Regions from separate parts of the Anoxybacillus kestanbolensis genome, predicted to be linked through region 1. Evidence: predicted binding sites of a transcription regulator. Region 1 holds the regulator's gene; each other region holds the start of a gene.
The links. Region 1 encodes Rex, which represses fermentation and respiration genes when NADH is low (regulators of the CRP and FNR family bind a similar motif). Its sites were predicted from a motif close to TTGTGAAATATTTCACAA; they were not measured.

Region 1 (3,235 bases):
ACATATTTCCCTCTTTCATTATGTCTTTCCTTTCGAAATTCATACAAAAAATATGGTAAAATGAAAAAGTATTTATTTTGTAAAAAGGGGTTGACCATGTGAAAAAACAATATCGGTATGTCATCATTACATATATCGCCATGCAGCTATCGAGCTTAGTCGGCGTCCCTTTACTTGCACATAGCGGCTTTGTCAACGCATCAAATAAAGAAATAGCTTTTTCGATCGCTTCTGGTTATTGGGCTGTTATTAGTTTCTCGATTGCTCTTTTTCTCGTTCTTTATTTTATGAAAGAAGATATGAAATACTCATATGATCGCCATCAAGCATCGATTGGCATGTCATTCTTTTGGGCAATTGGGGGGTTTTTGCTCGCTCTTTTCGCCCAAGGCGTTGCAGCAAACATCGAAGTACACCTCTTTGGGGTCGAAATGGGGTCCGAGAACACGAGACGGATCGTCGAAATGGTCAAACTTACACCAGCTCTTATGCTCGTCACTTCAATCGTTGGTCCAGTTTTAGAAGAAATCATTTTTCGAAAAATTATTTTCGGAACGCTGTATCAAAAATATAACTTTTTCTTATCAGCCATCATCAGCTCGCTTTTATTTGCTGTTGTTCATTTAGAGTTCGAACATTTGCTTCTTTATGCAACGATGGGATTTGTATTTGCTTTCCTATATGTCAAAACAAAGCGTATTATCGTACCTATTGCAGCACATGTACTGATGAACACCTTTGTCGTTGCAATTCAAACATTATTTGCTGAAGAAATCGAAAGCATTATGCGTGAGGCAGAACGAATGCAATTCGTAATTTGGAGGCTGTTTTCATGAAGTCTGAACCGTTGTTTTATTTTCTCACTGGCATTTTATTTACTTATTTTGCTGTCCATACCGCCGATGATGGTATTTGGGACATCACAACGATGCTATTTATTTTAATTGCTACATTTGATTTCGGCGCAGGAATTCGTTCTTTACGAAAAAAAACCTCCCGCTCGTAAACGGGAGGTTTACTCATTTCCGTAATGTTTTAAAAAGTAAACGAGTGACTGCAATTCGACCGCTAAATCAATATGGTGAACACGAATATGTTCTGGCACATGCAAGCGAGCAGGCGTAAAGTTTAAAATCCCTTTAATGCCTTTTTGAACAAGTCGGTCAGTAATCGGCTGGGCAACTTGAGCAGGAACGGTTAAAATCGCTACCGTAATCCCTCCAAGCTTTTCTTCCAATTCATCTAAATGATAAACCGGAACCCCTCCGACTTTTGTTCCCACTTTATCCGGATCAACATCGAACGCCATTACGATTTTCGTATTGTTATTTTTGCTAAAATTGTAGTTCAAAAATGCTGTCCCTAAATTACCGACGCCAAATAACGCTACTTCTGTCGTTTCATCTTGGTCTAACGTTTTTCGGAAAAACGACAGCAAATAATTCACATTATATCCGTATCCTTTTTTTCCAAGCGCACCAAAGTATGAAAAATCACGGCGAATCGTTGCTGAATCGACTTTTACAGCTTCGCTTAACTCCGCTGAAGATACACGTTGCTTGCCTGATGCATGCAAGTTTTTCAAAAAACGATAGTACAACGGTAGTCGCTTTGCGGTCGCCTGCGGAATTTTTGGTTGTTCATTATTCACGAGTCAATCCCCCACATTTCCTTTCACAAATAGTTAGCGCTTTCATTTTTCTCTCCTATACGTCTAAAAAATTCTCCCCACTTCTAAACTATACACTATTTTTTTCATTCTGTCTTTCCTTTGTACCCTTTATTATTATTTTTGTCAAATTTGTTATTCGTACACTAGTGTTGCCGAATATCAAGAAAGTACGTTACACTATCAAAAGAAGATTGAGGTGAGAAAGAATGATCATTTTACAAGTAAATCAACTATCCAAATCATATGGAGCGGAACAAGTTTTATCAGACATTAAGCTTGAAATACAAGAAAAAGACCGTATTGCGTTAGTTGGAAGAAATGGCGCGGGAAAATCGACATTATTAAAAATCATTGCCGGACAGTTGTCATACGACACAGGCGAAATCATTAAACCGAAACACGTAACGATCGGTTATTTAGATCAATATACAGGGTTGCAAGCTCATCGTTCCATTTGGGAAGAAATGCTCGATGTGTTTGCCCCGCTACAACAAATGGAAAAACAATTACGCGAACTAGAACAACAAATGAGTTTACATGATGCTGACTATGAGCGCCTACTTGAGCAATATGATCGTTTACAAACAGAATTCAAAGAAAAAGGCGGCTATCAATATGAAGCAGATATTCGTTCGGTTCTTCATGGTCTCCGCTTCCCACAGTACGATTATACGACAAAAGTATCTACATTAAGCGGTGGACAGCGGACGAGGCTAGCGCTTGGTAAACTGCTCCTTACAAGGCCCGATTTGCTCATTTTAGACGAACCGACAAACCATTTAGATATGGAAACGTTGCAATGGCTTGAACAATATTTAAAAAATTACGATGGGGCCATTCTTATCGTCTCCCACGATCGCTATTTTCTTGACCAAATCGTGACACAAGTGTATGAACTATCACGCACAAAAATAAAAAAATATGTCGGAAACTATACAAGCTACTTACAACAACGTGCTGAACAATTTGAACAACAACTAAAATTGTATGAAAAACAACAAGAGGAAATTACAAAATTAAAAGATTTTATTCAACGCAACATCGCTCGTGCATCAACAACGAAGCGAGCACAAAGCCGTAGAAAACAATTAGAAAAAATGAATATCATCGACAAGCCACTCGGTGATGAAAAATCGGCATCGTTTCGTTTCGAAATCGAACGCCCAAGCGGAAACGACGTGCTGACAGCTAACAACTTAGCAATCGGTTACGATCACATCATCGCAACAAACCTTTCATTCCGTATCACTCGCGGAGATAGTATTGCGCTAATTGGACCCAATGGAATTGGAAAATCAACTCTTTTAAAAACGATCATCAAACAACTCCATCCAAAACAAGGAGAAATACGCTACGGAACAAACGTACAAATTGGCTATTATGATCAAGAACAAGCACAATTAACATCAAACAAACGAGTGATCGACGAACTGTGGGACGAAGATCGATTAAGAACAGAGAAAGAAATTCGGACCATTCTCGGCAACTTTTTATTTTCTGGTGACGACGTATTGAAGCCTGTTCAGACGTTAAGCGGTGGAGAAAAAGCGCGACTCGCTCTCG
Region 2 (3,235 bases), on a different contig from region 1:
TGTTTGTTCAAGAGCAACACGGTCACGAATAAGTTCATCGACATACGCTACATTCGCTGAAGCAAACATGTCAAATGGAGCCCCTTGCTTAATTTGTTCTGCTAGCTGACCACTCGAACCGAAAATAAATGTAACGTCTATTCCCGTTTCTTTTTTAAACTGCTCCCCAACTTCTTTAAATGCATGGGTTAAATCTGCAGCTGCCGCAACTTTAATGGATGGTGTCGCATTTGGTTGAGCGGCGTGAGGATTACATGCCACTAATAACAAAATCATAATAAAAAAACACATTTTTCTCACTTTAGTCCCTCCATATATCAAAAGGGAATATCTATTACAGATATCCCCTTTTATTCTTCTAACATTTCACTTCCGCATTTTTTCTAGCATAATAATACCAGTTTAATGCAATTGATACAACATAAAATGCGATAAAGAAGTAAAATGCTGTAATTGGTGTGCCAGTATTTTGAGCTGCCCAACCGAATAATTTCGGAATAAAGAATGAACCATACGCTGCAAATGCGGCTGTAAAACCGAGAACAGGTGCCGCTTCTTTTGGCGGGAAGATGATTGGAATCATTTGGAATGTCGATCCAGATCCCATCCCTGCAGCAATAAATAAGATCAAGAAAGATACGATAAATCCGATAAAGTGTTTTTCCGTTGTAAAATACATGACTGCTGCAGCACCAAGACCCATGATAATTAAGACATAGTTTGTTACACGTGCTCCACCCAATTTATCAGATAACCATCCCCCAACCGGACGGAATGCCGCCGCTAAAAATGCTCCTAAAAAGGCAAGTGATACGTGTTCTGGGAATTGTGATTTTAATAAAAGTGGAAAGGCCGCTGCATACCCGATAAACGAACCGAATGTCGCTGTATATAGCCATGTCATTACCCACGTATGTTTTCGTTTGACGATGACAAACTGCTCCGATACAGATTGCTTTGCGTTTGGTAAGTTATCCATACCGAAATATGCTAAAATCGTAAAAAACACAATCGGAATGACCCAAATAAATGCAGCGTTTTGTAACCAAACTTTTGAGCCGTCTGCGAGTACTTGTGGTTCACCACCGATCGCTCCAAATACACCAATAGTTACGATTAGGGGTGTCACAAATTGAACGACAGACACTCCCATGTTTCCAAGACCGCCGTTGATACCAAGTGCTGTCCCTTTTTCTTTTTTCGGGAAGAAAAAGCTAATATTCGCTAATGCTGAGGAAAAATTTGCACCACCAAGTCCACAGAATGCCGCTAACAGCAACATGAGCCAATACGGTGTATTGGGATTTTGTACGGCTAATCCTACACCGATTGCGGGAACAAGTAGTATTCCTGTCGAAAAAACAGTCCAGTTTCTTCCGCCAAATTTCCCAACAGCAAACGTGTAAACAAAACGAAATGTTGCACCTACTAACCCCGGAACAGCGGCTAACGTAAATAATTGACTTTGCGTCAACTGGAATCCAATGTCATTCAAACGTGCTGCAGTAATAGACCAAATTTGCCAAACGATAAATGCCAACATTAACGTTGGAACAGAGATCCACAGATTTCGACGAGCATGTTTTTTTCCTTCTTTTTCCCAAAATAATGGATCTTCTGGGTTCCAATAAGAACCAATTCGACTTGTCCGTTCACCGTTTTCTGAAGCCGTTTTCAATGGTTGACTCATAACGTTATCTCTCCTTTTTGAAGTATGATTTATAAAAATTTTGAAGTATGATTTATAAAAATGATTGTTGTACTTTCATCATAAAGAAACCACATAAATAAGAATGTGATGTGCATCACATATTCAGAAACGTTCATACAATGTTAAAAAATGATATTTAAGCGATCGTTTTTCGCAATCGTCTCATAATAAGCATTGCAACAAACATAGTTGCTGCTACCCACCAAAAGCCATACGAATATGAATTCGTCCATTGTTTAAATAAACCTAAAATATTAGGTAAAAAGAACCCTCCTAATCCACCTGCTGCACCGACAAAACCTGTCAATAATCCGACTTCTTTCGGGAATACATTTGGAATGACTTGAAATAGTGCCCCATTCGCTGTACCGAAAAAAATAAGTGTGGTAAACAAAAGAGCTAATGCAACATAAACAGACGGAAGCATACCGACAATCACCAATGTAACAGTAGCGCCTGTAAACAGCCAAACGAGCAATTTCATTCCACCATATTTATCAGCTAAATAGCCACCAATTGGCCGAACAAAGCTTCCCGCAAATACGACAAGCGTCACAAAATCTCCTGCCGTCACTTTATCTACTCCGTATTGATCGAAAAAGAATAGTGTTAAATAGCTCGTCATTCCGACAAATCCACCAAAAGATAAGCTATAAAAAAAGCTAAACAACCACGTTTCCTTCATTTTCATCACGCGCATATATTCCGATATTTTTGCTGGTTTTACCGCAGTCGGGCATTCTTTTGCGAAGATGATAAATACAATAAAAGCAACAAAGAGAGGAACGAGCGCTAATCCAAATACACTATTCCAACCATACTCTTCTGCGATACGAGGACCAAACAACATTGCTAAAACCGTTCCGCTATTTCCCGCACCTGCAATTCCCATCGCCAAACCTTGATGTTCTTTCGGATACCAACGGCTTGCTAAAGGAAGAGCGACGGCAAAACTAGCTCCTGCTACTCCTAATAACAATCCAAGCGCATAAATTTGTGTCAATGTATCAGCAAACAACCAACCCCATAAAAGAGGCACGGATGTCAAAACCATTCCGATCATTCCCATTTTCTTACCACCGAATCGGTCTGCTAATAGTCCCATTGGAATACGAAGCAACGCTCCTCCTAATACAGGGATTCCTACCATCATTCCTTTTTGTGCAGGGGTCAATCTTAAATCTTCCACAATAAACGTTCCTGTTGCCCCAAGAATCACCCAGATCATAAAACTAATATCAAAGTACAAAAAAGACGAAAGAAGTGTCGGTAAATGACCAACTCGAAGAAATTGTTTTAATCGTTCCATCTTTATTCCCCCCCTCGCTTTATCGTTTGACAATTTTATCGTAAAAAAATTTATCGATCAGTACTGTTATATTGTTCACAATTTTTGTTATGTTCACAAAACTTTCATACGTTCTTTCATATGAATAAAATGTTTGTAGAAAAAAGACAAGTTCCCAATTTACACAAATAAGGAACTTATCGCCTGTATGGATGAATAGAAAAAAGCCGGCTATT
Region 3 (3,235 bases), on a different contig from region 1:
ACCAATGCCACGATCCACTCCATAGTTAGCAAGAACTAAATCATATACGGTTGTAACATACAACTCCTCATGTTTTGTTTGTATTCGCTTCACAGGCACAGCACGTTTTAAAATACGATTTCCATCATTTGAAAAGTATGGAATTTGAACCGTTGCAATTTCGTCTTCTATCCCTAACATCGTCAAACGTGGTTCAATTGCTTCTTCCGTTTCTTCATCCACCATGTTCAAATTCCATTTCCCTTTATTTTCCCAACGCGAACCAATCGTTCCATTTGGAATCGCAAAATCGTTTGTTCGTTCATTCCAAAGCGCTGGCTTCCATTCCCCGTTTGTCGTATTTCGACCAATATCAGATGCGTGTAAAAAACGATCAGCAACAAATTGTCCGTTTTCTCTCTCTTTGAGCGTAATTAAAAACGGAAAATCGGTGTATTGTTTCGCATAATTCGTAAAGTATGGAACTTGACGGTCGACATAAAACTCTTTTAAAATGACGTGCCCCATCGCCATCGCTAAAGCACCGTCTGTTCCTTGTTTCACGCTTAGCCATTCATCTGCTAGCTTTGTCGATTCAGCAAAATCTGGGCTAATGGAAACGACTTTCGTTCCTTTATATCGCACTTCTGCCAAAAAGTGCGCGTCTGGTGTACGCGTCATCGGAACATTTGATCCCCACGTCATAATGTAACCGGCATTGTACCAGTCACTACTTTCCGGAACGTCCGTTTGATCTCCCCAAATTTGCGGCGAAGCCGGAGGTAAATCGGCATACCAATCATAAAAGCTTAAAATCGGTCCACCCATAAGCGACATAAAGCGTGCCCCAGCCGCATGACTTACCATTGACATCGCTGGAATTGGTGAGAAGCCGACATTCCGATCCGGTCCATACTTGATTACTGTGTAAAGTAAGGAAGTGGCAACAAGCTTTAATACTTCGTCCCACTCTGCACGAACAAATCCACCTTTGCCACGTGCTTGTTTATAACGCTTTGCCTTTTCTGGATTTTCAACAATGCTTTTCCAAGCATCAAGCGGATTTGCATGTTGTTGCAACGCTTCGCGCCACATATTTAACAACACGCCACGAACGTATGGGTATTTGACACGAAGCGGACTATAAATATACCATGAAAAGCTTGCCCCACGCGGACAGCCTCGCGGTTCAAAATCAGGCATATCCGGTCCTGTTGTTGGGTAGTCAAGTTTTTGACCTTCCCATGTGACGATGCCGTCTTTCACGTAAATATTCCAACTACATGAACCCGTACAGTTGACACCATGTGTTGAACGGACAACTTTGTCATGTTGCCATCTTCTGCGATATATTTGTTCCCAATCGCGATCTTGATATGTGACTTCACTATGCCCATCCGCTTGCCGTTCAATCGGCTTCACGTAGTTCAACCGCTTGAACAGCGGTGATTTTTTTTTCATATCGCTCACTCCTCTTTGTATGAAATCCTTCTATCTTCACTATAAAACGGGACGTGATAAATAAATGTGAGGTACCTCACATGTTTTTTAATTGTCACAAATATGTCGAAATATTATATAAAAAAAGACTAACCCTTAACGGATTAGCCTTTAATCTCATCTATTCTTTTTGCTAATTGTTCTTTTTCTTCGGCTGATAGTAACTTTTCAGCCATCGGGAAAAGCACTTGCTCTTCTTTCGCAAAGTGATCAGTTAAAATCATATACGCGTTCATTACATATGAAGCTAATTGTTTCGCTTCTTCTGAACGAATCGTTTCTGTCTTTTGTAAAAATGTTGCAATATTTTGTTTCGCTTCTTGATGTTCGTATTCCATAACTGCAATGGGACCGAACTGTTTGCCGATATAGCGTTCCATCATCGGAAATAATACATCTTCTTCGCGACGAGAGTGAGGATCTAAATGTTGCAAAAATTGCTGTACTTTTTCACGTAAACGAATAAGTGCTTGAACAACATCTTCCTCTTTACCATCGTAAATGCCTTTCGCTGCAACAAAAAGAGCATATTTTTCTTCATTTAATGGACCGTGTTCGTCTTTTAATCGTTGCAATGGCGGACATAATGAAACGGGTTCATGCCCAATGAGACTGCAAGGTGAAAAATCCATCGTCATCCCTCTTTTCTTCATGTGCTTACACATTTATTGTATAGAAGGAAAACGATTTTTCGTGTGATGCACGTCACACCTTTTGTCTAAAAAATGAACGTTTATTGACTATTCAATGTTGCAATATGACGATGGACAACCTTCACAATTAATTTGCTTTTTTAAATAGTCTAAGCTATGAATGATAATTTTTCTTCCCTTGAAAGAAATGATACCTTTACTTTTTAATGTATTTAATTCACGATTTACACTTTCACGCGATGTAGAACTAAAATTCGCTAAATCTTGATGTGTAACAGGAACATCTAATAAAATGCCATCTTTCGTCTGAATACCATAACTATTAGCCATACGAATGAGTGTAGAATATAAAGCTCCCTTTTTGCCGTATAAGACGAGATCACGAAATTTCGTATGTTGTTTGCGGAAATGATCGGTCATCATTTTCAAAAACTCAACAGCAAACTCTGAGTTGGCAAGCAACTCTTTTTCAATATCTTCATTTTTAATTACAAGTACTTCACTATCCTCGAGCGCACGACCGTTAAATAAATATCTCCCATTATCTGAAAAAATCATCAACTCACCGATGACAGCACTCGGCCCACATAACCGCAAACATAACTCTTTTCCATCACCAGAAAATTTACTAATTTGAAATTTGCCAGATAAGACGACAAAAAAGTTTTGGCCCATTTGCCCTTCCTGAAATAAAAACATTCCTTTTTTCACTTTCAGCGTTTTATACGCTAACTTTTTTAATTGTTCAAAATTTTTTTTGCTAATAAACTGAGACATACGTATGCCTCCTTTTCATGAAAAATATTTCTGATATAACGAACGAGCAAATGTAACATCTTTTGTACCGTGCACAAGCATGCGACCGTCAGCAAATAAAACGACACGATGTCCTTCGAGTTGGGTCATCAACAAATATTCGTTCCCGTGTACTTGTTGACCGCTTGTTTTCATGTGTTCCATCATTTCAGTTATACGAAATGGATGACCATGACGAATTTGTACTGTATCTCGTCCACATAAGACGGACATCTTCGCTTTTTCCCTGTGCAAAGCTGGATATGTGCGATCTCTCCCGCAAGACGGACAATGTTCGTTTTTTAGTT

Region 2: BO219_RS05460 (NarK family nitrate/nitrite MFS transporter) is a predicted target of Rex. The motif match lies at 1,794-1,811, and genes of this name have one in related genera.
Region 3: BO219_RS05355 (nitrate reductase subunit alpha) is a predicted target of Rex. The motif match lies at 1,505-1,522, and genes of this name have one in related genera.

What each region holds. Positions count from the first base shown of each region.
Region 1 covers NZ_MQAD01000032.1:3,982-7,216, reverse strand. Annotated here, with positions in the region: gene BO219_RS13205 (CPBP family intramembrane glutamic endopeptidase) at 99-836, shown strand; gene BO219_RS13200 (YdiK family protein) at 833-1,006, shown strand; gene BO219_RS13195 (redox-sensing transcriptional repressor Rex) at 1,016-1,651, opposite strand; gene BO219_RS13190 (ABC-F family ATP-binding cassette domain-containing protein) at 1,879-3,235, shown strand, end outside.
Region 2 covers NZ_MQAD01000005.1:600,759-603,993, forward strand. Annotated here, with positions in the region: gene modA (molybdate ABC transporter substrate-binding protein) at 1-291, opposite strand, end outside; gene BO219_RS05460 (NarK family nitrate/nitrite MFS transporter) at 359-1,690, opposite strand; gene BO219_RS05465 (nitrate/nitrite transporter) at 1,848-3,020, opposite strand; gene BO219_RS05470 (TIGR04053 family radical SAM/SPASM domain-containing protein) at 3,231-3,235, opposite strand, start outside.
Region 3 covers NZ_MQAD01000005.1:581,259-584,493, forward strand. Annotated here, with positions in the region: gene BO219_RS05355 (nitrate reductase subunit alpha) at 1-1,440, opposite strand, end outside; gene BO219_RS05360 (hemerythrin domain-containing protein) at 1,584-2,111, opposite strand; gene BO219_RS05365 (Crp/Fnr family transcriptional regulator) at 2,220-2,909, opposite strand; gene BO219_RS05370 (ThiF family adenylyltransferase) at 2,925-3,235, opposite strand, start outside.